DNA from 2 places in the Marisediminicola sp. LYQ85 genome. Region 2 is predicted to be linked to the other one. Evidence: predicted binding sites of a transcription regulator. Region 2 holds the regulator's gene; the other holds the start of a gene.
What was found. The regulator HspR, encoded in region 2, represses chaperone genes until heat shock. The targets are predictions, from matches to a motif close to AAGTTGAGTCNNNNNGACTCAACTT.
Positions count from the first base shown of each region.

Region 1: ACLHG5_RS02015 (Hsp20/alpha crystallin family protein) is a predicted target of HspR. The motif match lies at 3,898-3,922, and genes of this name have one in related genera.

Region 1 is NZ_JBKIWO010000001.1:428,123-435,597, forward strand. It holds gene ACLHG5_RS01990 (CHAD domain-containing protein) at 1-864, shown strand, start outside; gene ACLHG5_RS01995 (hypothetical protein) at 949-1,692, opposite strand; gene ACLHG5_RS02000 (hypothetical protein) at 1,747-1,944, opposite strand; gene ACLHG5_RS02005 (glutathione S-transferase family protein) at 2,026-3,054, opposite strand; gene ACLHG5_RS02010 (hypothetical protein) at 3,144-3,332, opposite strand; gene ACLHG5_RS02015 (Hsp20/alpha crystallin family protein) at 3,415-3,861, opposite strand; gene ACLHG5_RS02020 (tryptophan synthase subunit alpha) at 4,002-4,298, opposite strand; gene ACLHG5_RS02025 (aspartate ammonia-lyase) at 4,937-6,382, shown strand; gene ACLHG5_RS02030 (hypothetical protein) at 6,416-6,952, opposite strand; gene ACLHG5_RS02035 (glycosyltransferase family A protein) at 7,019-7,475, opposite strand, start outside.
Region 2 is NZ_JBKIWO010000002.1:368,740-376,214, reverse strand. It holds gene ACLHG5_RS10060 (hypothetical protein) at 1-203, shown strand, start outside; gene ACLHG5_RS10055 (hypothetical protein) at 263-745, shown strand; gene dnaK (molecular chaperone DnaK) at 867-2,744, shown strand; gene ACLHG5_RS10045 (nucleotide exchange factor GrpE) at 2,751-3,458, shown strand; gene ACLHG5_RS10040 (DnaJ C-terminal domain-containing protein) at 3,467-4,459, shown strand; gene ACLHG5_RS10035 (heat shock protein transcriptional repressor HspR) at 4,469-4,894, shown strand; gene ACLHG5_RS10030 (class I SAM-dependent methyltransferase) at 5,044-6,174, shown strand; gene ACLHG5_RS10025 (SDR family oxidoreductase) at 6,290-7,234, opposite strand; gene ACLHG5_RS10020 (helix-turn-helix transcriptional regulator) at 7,398-7,475, shown strand, end outside.

The sequences.
Region 1 (7,475 bases), on a different contig from region 2:
TCGGCCGTCGTCGTCGCGGCGCTCGCCGCCCTCGTCGACGACATCGTCGCCCTCGACGCGCGCGTGCGCGAGCGGCAGCCCGACTCGATGCACCAGTTGCGAACGAGGGTGCGGCGCATCCGCAGTCTGCTCACGACCTACAGCCCACTCTTCGCGACGACCGTCACTCAGCCCCTCCGCGCGGAGCTGCGCCACCTCGGTGCGGTGCTCGGCGAAGCGCGCGACGCCGAAGTGATGGAGGATCGCGCCCGCGCCATCGTCCGAGACCACGAGACGGTCTCGGCAGCTGTCGCCGACGAGCTCGGCGGTCGCTGGCACACCGCGGGCGAGGCGGCGATGGGGCGCGTGCTCGCCGAAATGTCGAGCGCGCGATACTTCCGGTTGCTCGACTCGCTCGACGCCCTCGTGGCCGACCCTGCGGCGCTCGCCGACGACACCTCGTCGGCGAAGGACATCCTGCCCTCGAGGCTCTCGCGAGACGCCCGACGCGTTCGTGCCCGGGCTCGGACGGCGGCCGACGACACCCTCGACGCGGCGACCCGCGACGAGGCCCTGCACGAGACGCGCAAAGCGGCGAAACGCTTGCGGTACGCCGCCGAGGCGGTGTCCTCGGGGCCCGGCGCCGTCTACGGAGGCAGGGTGCTCGCGCTCGCGTCGGCCGCCGAGGCCGTGCACGACCTGCTCGGAGAATACCGTGACGGGCGTGTCATGCAAGAGCACCTGCGGGTCGCGGCATCCACGAGCGCGTTCCCGTTCGACTACGGGGTGCTCCACGAGGTGGAGCGGCTGTCGGCGGCGCTGTGCCTCGACGACTACCCGGCGGCCCTCCGCTCGCTCGCGAAGGCCGCCGCCCGCCTCCCCTGACCCCGCACCCACCCCCACAGTGTGCGATTTCCGCGAGCGTGCGCCGGATCCGGCGTACGCTCGCGGAAATCGCGTGGTTTGGGGCTAGTGGAGGTCCCAGCCGGGGATGACGTCGAAGGTGGCGGTCGGGCCGACCCCGCGCTCGACGAACTGCACGAGGTCGTCGAGCGCCCGCTGCGTGCCCGACGAGACCCGGGGGAGCCGCGCCCAGCCGTCTGTGACCCCGCGGTAGCCGGGTTCCCGCACTCCGACACCGCCCGAGCGCAACGCCCGTTCGAGGGCGACCGTCTCAGCGCGGCTCGGGGAGGACTCGGAATCCTGGATGAGAGTCGTCGGCACCCCCGCGGGATCGACGGGGCCGACCTCCCGCGGCGCGATGAGCGCGACGCGGCGAACCTGCTGCCGGCTCGCATCGAGGGCGGCCGCCGCCGCCGAACCCTCGCCGACGACGGTCACGGGGAGCTCGGAGTCCACGTGAAAGCGAGCCCGCTCGACCGCCGCGATCGGGTCGTCGATCGAATCGACGATGACGACAGCCGCAGAGAGTCGCTTCGCGAGCGTCGCCGCGAGCCACCGCATCGCGAGCGGTCTCGGCGAGAAGATGACGACGACGGTGCGGAGACCATGCCCGGACGATCCGGATGCGCCCGTCGAACCCGGTGCCCCCGACGCATCCGCCACACCCGAAGCGCCCGTCGTCACGACGAGCGTGCCTCCGTCGACCGCCGACGCGGTCGTGCCGCGAACGCGCGGCGCAGCGAGTCTCGCGGTGAGCCGCGGCGCGATGCGCAGTCCCCAGCGCGCGACGGTGATCGAGAGCGCGCTCACCGATCGACCGTCGCGGATGCCGCGGGTCGCGAGAGCGCCCGCGGCCGCGAGTCGCTACTGAACGGCGGGCTCGTCGTCGTCGACACCGTGCTCGCCGTCGGTCGGTCCCCAGTCGGGCAGCGGCGGGTTCTCCGCGTCGCCTTCGACGCCATCCGCCCCCTGGCCGTTGGGCACGGCGTCGAGCCCGGCCGTGTCGTTCGTCGCGTCGTCGTCGTTCGAGGGAGTGGTTCCGATGCCTGATGCACTGTTCATGACTCCAGAGTAGGCACGCCGGGCTCGGCCACGACACCCCTTGCGGTCGACGTCATCGGGGGGCGTGGGAGCGCCCCACCGTCACGCGGCGCCGTGCCCCGCGGGAACACGCTCGGACTCGAGCGGTGCGTCGGGTGGGGTGCCGTCACCGAACGGACGCCCACCGAGCGACTCGCGCCCGTGCGCGTCGAGCCACCCCGACGCATCCGGGCCCGCGGGCACGATGCCGGTCGGATTGATGTCGGTGTGCACGAGGTAGTAGTGCTGCTTGATCTGCACGAAGTCGATGGTGTCGCCGAACCCGGGGGTCTGGAACAGGTCGCGAGCGTATGCCCACAGCACCGGCATCTCGGTGAGCTTGTTGCGGTTGCAGCGGAAGTGTCCGTGGTAGACCGCGTCGAACCGCGCGAGGGTCGTGAAGAGGCGGATGTCTGCTTCGGTGATGGTGTCGCCGACGAGATACCGCTGACCGGCGAGTCTGCTCTCGAGCCAGTCGAGTCGATCGAAGAGGCGGGTGTATGCCGCGTCGTATGCCTTCTGGGAGCCGGCGAAGCCCGCGCGGTACACCCCGTTGTTGACGTCGCGGAACACGAGGTCGTTGACCTCGTCGATCTCGGCCCGGAGGGCCTCGGGGTAGAGGTCCGGTGCGCCGGCACGGTGGTGCTCGGTCCACTCGGTGGCGAAGTCGATCGTGATCTGCGGGTAGTCGTTCGTCACGACGCCGCCGCTCGCGATGTCGACGATCGCGGGCACCGTGATGCCTCGGGGGTAGTCGGGATACCGCGTGAAGAAGGCCTGCTGGAGGCGTTCGATTCCCAGAACAGGGTCGACTCCGCCCTCATCGAGGTCGAAGGTCCAGCTGCGCGAGTCGTGGGTCGGCCCGGGCATTCCGAGGCTGATGGCGCTTTCGAGCCCGAGGAGGCGACGCGAGATGACGGAGCGGTTGGCCCACGGGCATGCGCGGGCGGCGACGAGGCGGTAGGTGTCGGCAGCGACCGGCCAACCGTCGCGACCGTCTTTCGTGATGCGGTCGGGGATGTAGTTCGTGTCTCTCGTGAACTCTTTGCCCGGCTCGACGTAGGCGGTCTGCGTGGCAGTGTCGTCAGTCATAGCGCGAGCCTACGGTCGCCGGCGGCGAGGACCCTGAGTCGTGTCGCTCGGGTGCAGCGCCAGAGGTGCCGGCGACCGGTCAGGGCGACTCAGTAGTGGCGCTCGGCGCGGTCTTTCTCGTCTTCGGCCTCGGGGTCGACCCCGGGCTCGGACGCCGTGTCGGATTCGCCGTCGGCGTCGTTCGAGGTCACGAGGTCGGCGTCGGCGGGGATCGAACCGTCGTCGAGGGGCGAGTTGCTGTCTGCGGGGGTGCCGTCGGACGGGAGATTTGTGTTCATGCCTCCACCTTCGCCCGGGCGGCGGTCGGGGTGCAAGGGGGTTGCGGCGCGGGAGCCGTCGAGCGACGGCTCCCGCGCTCGGTCACGAGGTGATCGACTCGCTCGGGGTCGACGGGGCGGTGCTCGCGCCCGTGTTGTTGGTGACCTCGATCTTGCGCGGCTTGGCTCGCTCGCTCACCGGGATGGTGACGCTCAGCACGCCGTTGTCGTAGCTCGCCTCGATGTGCTCGGTGTCGATGCCCTGACCGAGGTTGAGCTGGCGGAGGAACGAACCGGCTTGCCGTTCCCGCGAGAGCCAGTTGACCGAGCGGGAGTTGCTGAGGGTCCGCTCGGCGCGGATGGTGAGCAACTGGCCGTCGACATCGATGTCGACCGACCCGGGGTCGATGCCCGGGAGGTCGGCGGCGAGCACGTAGTGGTCGCCGTCGCGGTAGAGGTCAATCGGCATGAGTCGGGGCCCCTGTCGGGTGTCGAACAGGGCTCCCGCAACGCGGTCCAGTTCACGGAACGGGTCGAAATTCATGGCCATCGTCAACTCCTTCACGTTGATCGTTCGTGGTGTGTGAAGTTGAGCCGAGGCGACTCAACTACGAGAATTGTAGGAATCGGAGGGCTCGGGCAACTCAGAAATCGCTGAAAGAACCCTGGGGGTTCGACGGGAGTGGGACGTCAGCGCGACGGCAGATCGATCGCGCCGAGCATCCGCCACACGGTCGTCGTGAGATCGGGGTGATCGAGTCCGATCTGTCGGAGGACGCGGTAGTCGCGCACGGCGCTCGGGAGGCGCGAGTCGTCGGCGACGATCGAATCGGCGCGCAAGAGGGCGACGACGAGTTCGTCGACCGTGGGGAGGTCGTCCATGAATTCCCACGGATCCTCGCCCGCGCGGCACCGATCGAGGATCACGGTGCGCAGTTCGTCTCGTGCTTCCGCCCGCAGAACCTCGAGGCTCGGCCCGCGCGTCACTCCGTCGCTCCCGTCGCCTCGGTTCCGCGACGAGAGTCGGTCGATGCAGTCATTCCTCGACCCTACGTCGCGCGCTCCCGCGAAGCCTGATCGCGTCACGAGCGAGCGAGCGAGCGAGCGAGCGTGCGAGGCCCGGCGATCGGCGCGGACCTCGGTCGCGATGTACCCCGTTCGTCCCCCTAATGCTGGACCCCCTCTCTGGGGGCCGCGGTCGTCAGAGCAGATCCATAGGCTGAATGACAACTAGCCGGGGGGCTAGGGATGACGGCGACTCTCGGTTGCCGGCGAGTCGCGGGGGCGACAGCGCCGCCTAACCACAATCGAGAAGTCGCCGTCATCGCAACACCGCTCGGCGGTGCATCCGCCACCGGTTCGGCGGCACGACCACCCACCGTTTTTCTCTCGCGCGGATGCCCCGGCGGATCCGACGCCCGCGATCACGCCGCGAGTAGAGTCGTCTCGTTCTCGGCCACAAGCCACGCGACCTCGACACCGGAGCGACCCTCGTGAATGACAGCGCACCTCAGCACCCCGCCGCCGCGACACTGCCCGCCGACGAGGGGTTCGAGGGGGCGGGGGAGTCGACCGCCGCGCCATCGCCGTCGTCGGGGCACTTCGGTCGCCCCTCGACGGGCCCCGTGCGCCTCGAGCGCGACTCGCTCGGGGAGATGGAGATCCCCGCCGAGGTGTTCTGGGGCATCCACACCGCGCGGGCCCTCGAGAACTTTCCGATCACGCGCCGACCCATCTCGGTGTACCCCGACCTCATCCGCGCTCTCGCGAGGGTCAAGCAAGCGGCGGCACGAGCCAATCGCGCGATCGGCGTGCTCGAGCCGGAGAAGGCGGATGTCATCGAGCAGGTCTGCCTCGAGATCATCGACGGCCAGTGGCACGACCAGTTTCTCGTCGGGGTCATCCAGGGCGGCGCGGGCACGTCGACGAACATGAACACCAACGAGGTCATCGCCAATCGCGGACTGCAGATCCTGGGTCGTCCGCTCGGCGACTACGCGAGCCTGCATCCGCTCGACGACGTCAACCGCAGCCAGAGCACGAACGACGTCTACCCGACGGCCATCAAGCTCGCGATGGTCTTCGGCCTCACGCGGCTGCTCGAGGAGCACGAGAGGCTCACCGTGTCGTTCGCGGCGAAGGGGTCGGAGTTCGCGGGCATCCTCAAGGTGGGGCGTACCCAGCTGCAGGACGCCGTTCCGATGACCCTCGGCCAGGAGTTCAGTGGGTTCGCCCACACCCTCGTCGAAGACCACGACAGGTTGAGCGAGGTCATCCCGTGGCTCAACGAGATCAACATGGGGGCGACGGCGATCGGCACTGGCATCACGGCCGACCCGCGCTACGCGAGGGCTGTGCTCGACGAGCTCATCGCCGTCACGGGCATCGAGATGGAGACCGCGGCCGACCTCATCGAGGCGACCTCCGACGCCGGCATCTTCATGACGCTCAGTGGCACGCTCAAGAGGGCGGCCGTCAAACTCTCGAAGATCTGCAACGACTTGCGCTTGCTCTCGTCCGGCCCTCAGGCGGGTCTCGGAGAGATCAGCCTGCCCCCGCGCCAGGCGGGGTCGTCGATCATGCCGGGCAAGGTCAACCCCGTGATCCCCGAGGTCGTCAACCAGGTCGCGTTCAGCGTGATCGGAGCGGATGCCACGGTCACCGCCGCAGCCGAGGGCGGCCAATTGCAGCTCAACGCGTTCGAGCCCGTGATCGCCCACAGCATCCTGCAGTCGCTCGCGTGGATGACGAACGCGTGCCGCACCCTGCGCGTCAACTGCATCGACGGGATCACGCCGAACCTCTCGAGGCTCAGCATGCAGGTGGAGACCTCGGTGGGGGTCGTGACGGCGCTCACGCCGTACATCGGCTACGCCGCGTCGGCCTCGCTCGCGCACACGGCGCTCACGACGGAGTCGTCGATCGCCGACCTCGTGGTCGCCGCAGGCCTCATGAGCAGAGAAGAAGTGACGCGAGTGCTGTCACCCGAGCGACTCAGCGGGATCGTGCCCATGACGGGCGTGATTTCGGTCGTGGCCCAGGACCGGTTCGCCGACGACCACGACGACTGACTGTCCGACGCCTGACCGCACAAGCGCCGCGCGTCAGCTCGGCTGACGAGGCGTCGACGCGTCGCCCGCGGGCTCGGTCGTCGCGTCGTCGGGGGTGCGCTCGTCCGAGCTGTCGTCGGAACCGTTCGTGGCGCCCGTGATCTTCGCGGTGGCCTCCGACGCGGTCTCCGCGACCTTGCCCGACAGGTCTTTCGCAGTCTCGGCGACCTTCTCGGCGGCATCCTTGACGACCTCGGCGGCGACCTTGGTGCCCTCGGCGACACTCGTGCTCGCGATCTTGGCCGTCTCGGCGACCTTCTCGGCCGCGACCTTCGTGCCGTCGGCGGCGATCTTGGCCCCCTGGGCGACCTTGTCGCTCGCGACCTTCGCGCCTTCGCCGACCTTCTCGGCGACGATGGGTGCGTTCTCCTTCACGAAGTCCTGAGTCTCCGACACGGCCTTCTGCACGCGCGGGTCTTCCCAGGCCTCGTTCGCCTTCGCCTTGATCTGCTCGTAGCGACCGTGTCCGGCGCGAGCGCCGAGCACGTATCCCGCGATGAGTCCGACGACGAACAGGAATTTGAGTCTCATGGCGGGTCCTTTGGCTGTGAGGAGTGTGAGCCTCCCGTGGGGGAGCAGTTCTACGTTACGTCGTGGTCACCCTCGGCGCGACAGAGCGCGCACGACCCTCACGCGCCGCGACCACCGGAACGGCGGCAGTTCGCGCACGCCGTGCACCGCGATGGTGCGCACCGCGCGCCACGTGCGCAAGAGCATCGACGGGATGTTGCCGAAGGGTCGAGCCGAGACACCGACCGCGAGCGACCGGTCGAGGATGACTCGCGACCACGGGTCGAGGTGGTATCCGAGGTCGAAGTCGTCGTGCACCCCGGAGTCGTCACGGTGCACGTCGAGCCTGATGCGGTTCCACACGGTCGAGCGGATGGCGAAGCTCGAGCCGAAGAGGGGCCAGTGCCCGAGGGTCACGAGACCCATCGCGAAGTAGGCGCGCATGTAGACGAGGTCGGCGAGGGCGCGAGGGAACCGCGGCAGCTGATAGAACACGCCGGGGCCTGTCGCCGCGACGGCCTCGGGGTCGAGTGAGAGAAGGGTC
Region 2 (7,475 bases):
TCGTCACGATGGTCGGCCTCATCACTGCCGTCGTCTTCTTTTTTCAACCGTGGCGCACGTGCCCCTACGGCGACGTGCCGGCAGAGTGCGCGATGCTTCCCGCCGATGCCGCGGTGATGGAGGGCGCGCTGGTCGTGATGTTCGTGGGGGTGTGCATCCTCATCGCCGGGGGGATCGTGCTCAACAGACCTCGGGGAAGGTGATCGGGCAGGAGGGCGGGTCGGCTGCGCATCCGCGACGGGCACTGCAAGACTCACGGTCGATGGACTTCGATACCGGCAGTGACGAGCAGCTCGAACGCGTTGCCTATGGCCGTGGGCACCCTCCTGAGCTCGCGGCGAGTGGCTCTCTCGTGGCGGCGGGTTTCGCGGACCAGTCAGCCGAGGATGCGACATCCGAGATCGCCGGAAACAGTGCCACCTCCGTGGAGGACAGCTTCGATCTCTGGTTCGAGGGCCAGCAAATGCCGGCGGACGAGCTCGGCGCCGAGCTGCCGTTGATCGATCCGGAGTCAACCCGAGCGCTTGACACTATGGATTATGTCGACGAGGCGTGGATGGCGAAGGGCCGGGGCGAGCGGTACTGCCTGATTCTCGAAACGAGCGAAGGGGAATCCGGCTATTCGTGGACGTGCGCGAAGCCCGACGCGATCAGTGAGTCGGGACTCGAACTATCGAATGCCGAGTTCCGCATCGAGTGGCGAGCCGAATACTTGTCGATATCTCCGGCCGAAACTGAGAGTTGAGCCTGACTGACTCAAGTTTGCGCCGACTCAACTTGACACGACCCGACTCAGATCGCAGACTTGACCCAACGAGGCTCAAGTACCGGGTCTCGACACGTTTTTGAGAAGGAGCACTGAGCACATGGCTCGAGCAGTAGGAATCGACCTCGGAACCACCAACAGCGTGGTCTCGGTTCTCGAAGGTGGAGAACCCACCGTCATCGCCAACGCCGAAGGCCTCCGCACGACCCCGTCGGTCGTCGCCTTCACGAAAGACGGCGAGGTGCTCGTCGGCGAGACCGCGAAGCGCCAGGCCGTCACCAACGTCGACCGCACCATCTCGAGCGTCAAGCGCCACATGGGCACCGACTGGACCACCGGAATCGACGGCAAGAACTACACGCCTCAGGAGATCTCGGCCCGCATCCTCGCCAAGCTCAAGCGCGACGCCGAGCAGTATCTCGGTGAGCCCGTGACCGACGCGGTCATCACGGTTCCCGCCTACTTCAACGACGCCGAGCGCCAGGCCACGAAGGATGCCGGTGAGGTCGCCGGTCTCAACGTGCTGCGCATCATCAACGAGCCCACCGCCGCGGCTCTCGCCTACGGCCTCGACAAGGGTAAAGAAGACGAGCTCATCCTCGTCTTCGACCTCGGTGGCGGAACGTTCGACGTGAGCCTGCTCGAAGTGGGCAAAGACGACGACTTCTCGACCATCCAGGTGCGCTCCACCTCCGGTGACAACCGCCTCGGTGGAGACGACTGGGACCAGCGCGTCGTCGACTACCTGATCAAGCGCTTCAAGGACTCGACCGGTGTCGACGTCTCGGGCGACAAGATCGCGAAGCAGCGCCTCAAAGAGGCTGCGGAGCAGGCGAAGAAGGAACTCAGCTCGAACATGAGCACGAGCATCCAGCTTCCCTACCTCTCGCTCACCGAGAACGGCCCCGCCAACCTCGACGAGACCCTCTCGCGTGCCAAGTTCGAAGAGCTCACGGCCGACCTGCTCGACCGCACGAAGAAGCCCTTCAACGACGTCATCAAGGAGGCCGGCGTTTCGGTCAACGACGTCGCCCACGTGGTTCTCGTCGGCGGATCGACCCGTATGCCCGCCGTGGCCGAGCTCGTCAAGAAGCTCCTCGGCGGCAAGGACGCCAACAAGGGTGTGAACCCCGACGAGGTCGTCGCCGTGGGTGCCGCACTCCAGGCCGGCGTGCTGAAGGGTGAGCGCAAAGACGTTCTGCTCATCGACGTGACCCCCCTGAGCCTCGGAATCGAGACCAAGGGTGGCATCATGACGAAGCTCATCGAGCGCAACACCGCCATCCCGACCAAGCGCAGCGAGACCTTCACGACCGCCGACGACAACCAGCCGTCGGTCGCGATCCAGGTGTTCCAGGGTGAGCGCGAGTTCACTCGCGACAACAAGAACCTCGGAACCTTCGAGCTCCAGGGCATCGCCCCGGCGCCGCGCGGCATCCCGCAGGTCGAGGTCACCTTCGACATCGACGCCAACGGCATCGTGCACGTGTCTGCGAAAGACAAGGGCACGGGCAAGGAGCAGTCGATGACGATCACCGGTGGCTCGTCGCTGCCGAAGGAAGACATCGAGCGCATGGTGCGCGAAGCCGAAGAGCACGCCGCCGAAGACAAGCAGCGCCGTGAGGCCGCGGAGATCCGCAACACCTCCGAGCAGCTCGCCTACTCGACCGACAAGCTCATCAAGGACAACGAAGACAAGTTGCCCGAAGACGTCAAGACCGAGGTCCAGGCCGACGTCGACGCCCTCAAGACCGCGCTCGCCGGCGACGACGACGCAGCCGTGAAGACCGCGTTCGACAAGCTCAACGAGTCGCAGCAGAAACTCGGCCAGGCGATCTACGCCCAGTCGCAGGCATCCGAAGGCGCCGAGGGCGCCCCGACCGACGCCCCCACCGGCGACAGCACCGACAGCAACGACGAAGACATCGTCGACGCCGAGGTTGTCGACGACGAGCCGACCGACGACACCAAGAAATAAGACACCATGGCAGACACTCCGAACGAAGCGGGCGACGAGCCCGTCGTGCGCGACAACCGCCGGATCGACCCTGAGACGGGCGAGGTTCGTTCCTCGCCCGCCTCGGGCGGTGCAGCCGACGCCGAGTCGACGGGCGTTCCGTCGGAAGACGGCGACACGGCTGACATCGACGGCGGCGCCGAGGACCTCATCCAGGCCGAAGACGCCGACGTCGAGACATCCCTCGACGACGCGCCGCCGGCCGGAGCGGTGCCGCTGAGCGAAGCCGACCAAGCGATGCTCGACGACGCCGAACGCGACCTCGTGGCCGACATGCGCACCGACATGTTGCGCGCGCAAGCCGAGCTCGTGAACTTCCGCAACCGGGTCGAGCGCGACCGCGCAGCCAACCGCGACGCGGTCATCGCCGAAGTCATCCGCACGCTGCTTCCGGCGATGGACGACCTCACGCGCGCCGAAACGCACGGCGACCTCGAGGGGTCACCCCTCGCCCTCGTCGCGCAGAAACTGCGCGGCGGGTTCGAGAAATACGGCTTGCGGTCGGTGGGGGTCAAGGGCGAACCGTTCGACCCCAACTTCCACGAGGCCCTCGTGCAGCTGCCGTCGCCCGACGTCACGACCAACACGGTCGCCGACGTGATCGAACCGGGCTACGCCCTCGGCGACCGCCTCATCCGCGCCGCCAAGGTCGCTGTCCACGTTCCTGCAGAGTAGGGCCCCGGATGGCCAGCCAGGATTGGTTCGACAAGGACTTCTACGCCGTGCTCGGGGTCGCGAAAGACGCGACCCCGGCCGACCTCAAGAAGGCCTACCGCAAACTCGCTCGCAAGTATCACCCCGACGCCAACCCGGGTGACGCTGCGGCCGAGGCGCGCTTCAAAGAGATCAGCGAAGCCAACGCGGTGCTGAGCGACCCCGAGCAGCGCTCGGAGTACGACCAGATGCGAGCAATGGGTGCCGGTCGGGCGCGCTTCGCCGCGGGCGGTCAGCCTGGCGGATTCGACGACGTCTTCGGCGGGATGTTCGGCGGGGGAGGTGGCGGCGCGAACCAGCGCACCACCTACTCCCAGCAGGGCGCCGGATTCGAAGACCTCTTCGGTGGGATGTTCGGTGGCGGAGGCTTCGGGCAGTCGACCGGCGGGTTCCGTGGCTCGGGTGCCCCCTCGAAAGGGCGCGACTACACCGCGTCGACGACGCTCGACTTCATCACCGCTATCAAAGGCGACACCATCCGGCTGCAGCCGTCGGAAGGGCGTCCTCTCAGCGTCAAGATCCCTGCGGGCGTCGCCGACGGCCAGAAGATCCGTCTTCGCGGCAAAGGCGAGCAGAGCATCGACGGTGGTGCCGCGGGAGACCTCGTGCTCACCGTCGCCGTTCGCAGGCATCCGGTGTTCGAGCGCGACGGAATCAACCTGCGCGTCGACGTTCCCGTGACCTTCATGGAGGCCACACTCGGCGCGACGATCGAGGTGCCGACACTCGGCGGAGAGCCCGTGCGACTGCGCGTGGCACCCGGAACGCCGAGCGGGCGCGTACTGCGCGTCAAAGGGCGCGGCGTCGAGACATCCAAGGGCACGGGCGACCTGCTCGCGACCGTGCTCGTCGCGGTGCCGTCGAGGCTCAGCCCCGCGGCGGAGAAAGCGCTCGAAGCCTTCGCCGCAGAACTGCCCGACGAGAACCCGCGGCTCGACCTGCTGGATCGCGCGAAGGGATAACGGGCGCGCATGAACGAGCACACGCCGATCTTCGCGATAGCGATGGCAGCCGAGCTCGCCGGAATGCACCCGCAGACGCTGCGGCAGTACGACCGACTCGGGCTCGTCAGCCCCGACCGCACTGCCGGCAAGTCGCGGCGCTACTCGATGCGTGACGTCGAACAGTTGCGCGAAGTCGGCCGGCTGAGCGCCGAAGGGCTCAACCTCGAAGGCATCCGCCGCATCCTCGAGCTCGAGAACCAGGTGACCGAGCTCTCGGGGCGCGTGCGCCAACTCGAGTCTGCGCTCGCCGACGAGATGCTCAACCGGCCGGGGCGACGCGTGTTCGCGGCGCGGGAATCGGGCGACGTCATCTCGCTGCGCGCCGGCACACGCGCCCAGCGCAGCACCGAAGTGGTCGTGTGGCGGCCGCGGTGGCGGGAGCTCGAGGAGTAGGTCTGTTTGCGAGGGCGGGCGCGGGCCGGCGGGCGCGCGTGCGCGCATCCGGCAACTCGGCGCATCGCGGTCGCAAAACGCTGCGCCGCCCATCGTTGAAGGACCGTCTGCGACCGCGATCCGCGCCCGTGTCGCGGGTACCCTCGACTGTGCCCGAATCCCCGTTCTCCTTCGACGCCTTGCGCCGACGCCCCGACGTCGAAGCAGACAACCTCTTCGCCGTCGACGCGAGCGACCGGCTCATCCTCGACGAGGCTGCAGCGGATGTCGCGGCCGCCGGACCGCGCGGAATGGTCGTGATCGGCGACCACTACGGCGCGCTCACCCTCGGCGCGATCGCCGTGCACGGGGCGCTCGACGTGCGCGTGCACCAGGATCCGCTCACGGGGGAGCGGGCGCTCGCGCTCAATGCGGCCGACCAGGGCATCGAGTCGTTCACGCACCATCCGCTCGACGCGTCACTGCTGGCCGGAGCCCGAGTCGTTCTCGCGCAGTTGCCGCGCAGCCTCGACGCGCTCGACGAGATCGCCGCGGCGGTCGCCCGGCACGCCGACCCCGACGTCGTGTTCGTCGGCGGCGGGCGTCTCAAACACATGTCGATGGCCATGAACGAGGTGCTCGCTAAGCATTTCGGCGACGTGCGCGCCTCCCTGGGGAGGCAGAAGTCCCGCGTGATCACCGCGCGCGGACCGCGCGCCGAGGAGGCGGGCGATGCTCGAGCGTTTCCCCGACGGGAGCATCACGCCGACCTCGACCTCACCGTGTGCGCGCACGGCGCCGTCTTCGCGGGCACCAAGGTCGACATCGGCACGCGCTACCTGCTGAGCTTCCTGCCCGAGATGAGAGCGGATGCCGCGACCGCCGTCGACCTCGGGTGCGGCACCGGCATCCTCGCGTGCGTTCTCGCGCGAACGAACCCGCGGGTCGCGGTGCTCGCATCCGACGAATCGGCCGCGGCCGTGGCATCCGCCCGCGCTACGGCTGAGGCGAACGGCATCGCGCTCACGGTCGAGCGCGACGTCGGATTGTCGAAGCAGCCGGATGGCTGCGCCGACCTCGTGCTGCTCAACCCGCCGTTCCACACCGGGGCGACCGTGCACTCCGGGCTCGCGGGGAGCCTCTTCGAGGAGGCGGCGCGCGTGCTCAAACCGGGCGGCGAACTGTGGACGGTGTTCAACTCGCACCTCGCCTACCGTGCAGCGCTCACCCGCACGGTCGGGCCCACGAGGCAGGCGGGCCGCAACGCCAAGTTCACCGTGACGGTCTCGACCCGGGCCTAACCGCCACCCCGAGAGAACGCAGTTTCCGCGAGGGTGCGCGGGATCCGGCGCACCCTCGCGGAAACTGCGTACTTTGGCGGGGCGGGGTGCGGCGGGGCCGGCGGGGTGCGCGGGGTCACACGGCCGGCAGCGCGACCCTCGTGAGTTGCTGCGAGACCTGCCAGAGGCGGGCGGCGTCGTCGGCGCTGCGCAGGGGCGCGTACATCCGCTGCTCCGCCGGCGCGCCACTCGTGTTTCCGAGTCCGCTCGGACCGTAGAGCACACCGCGCTTGGCGCTCGGGTCGGTCGCGGCCATGAGTGCCGAGTGCCCGGCGGTCTCGGGCGTTCCGGCGAGGATCCCGCGCGCCGACAGCCAGCGGATCACCCGCACCTGCGGGGTGTCGCCTCCGCGCCCGATCTCGGGGCGCGCCGCGAGCAGGTTGGTGGGCGCGACACCGGGGTGCGACAGGTTGCTCGTGACACCCCAGCCGCCCGCCTCGCTGCGACGGTCGAGTTCGAGCCCGAACAGGCCGAACGCGATCTTCGACTGACTGTAGGCCTTCATGCCGTCGTAGGCGCGCTCCGAGTTGAGGTCGTCCCAGTTGATGCGGCCCGACCGCGCCGCGACGCTCACTTGCGAGGTCACTCGCGCGCGGCCCTCGCGCAGCAGCGGCAGAAGGTGGCCGACGAGGGCGAAGTGCCCCAGGTGGTTGGTTCCGAACTGCAGCTCGAAGCCGTCGGCGGTCGTCTGCCGGCTCGGCGGCGTCATGACGCCCGCGTTGTTGATGAGCAGGTGGATCGGGTCACCCTCGCCGAGGAGCGTCGCACCGAGCGCTTCGACCGACTCGAGCGACGAGAGGTCGAGGTCGCGAACCGAGATCTCGGCGTGCGGAACAGCCGAGCGGATGCCGGCGACCGCCGCGTCTCCTTTGGCCCGGTTGCGCACCGGGATGACGACCTCCGCCCCGGCCGCGGCGAGGCGCCGAGCGATGATGACGCCCATCCCGTCGCTCGCGCCGGTGACGAGGGCGCGGGTGCCCCGGAGGTTCGGAATGGTGATGTCGAATGTTCTGCGTGCCATGGTGTTCTCCTCGGATGTCGTGTGTTCCTCCACCGTCGCGGGTGTCGGCCGCAGGAGCCACGGCCTCCCGATCCGTGGCTGCGCGAGAGGGGGATCGGCGGGTCGTGGCTCCCCCCACCCGCACGCGGTAGACATGTGTTCACCCGCCACGAAGGAGACCGCCGTGATCGACCGCCCGGGACTCGCCGAGTTCCTCCGCCACCGCCGCGAGGCCCTGCAGCCCGAGGATGTCGGGCTGACG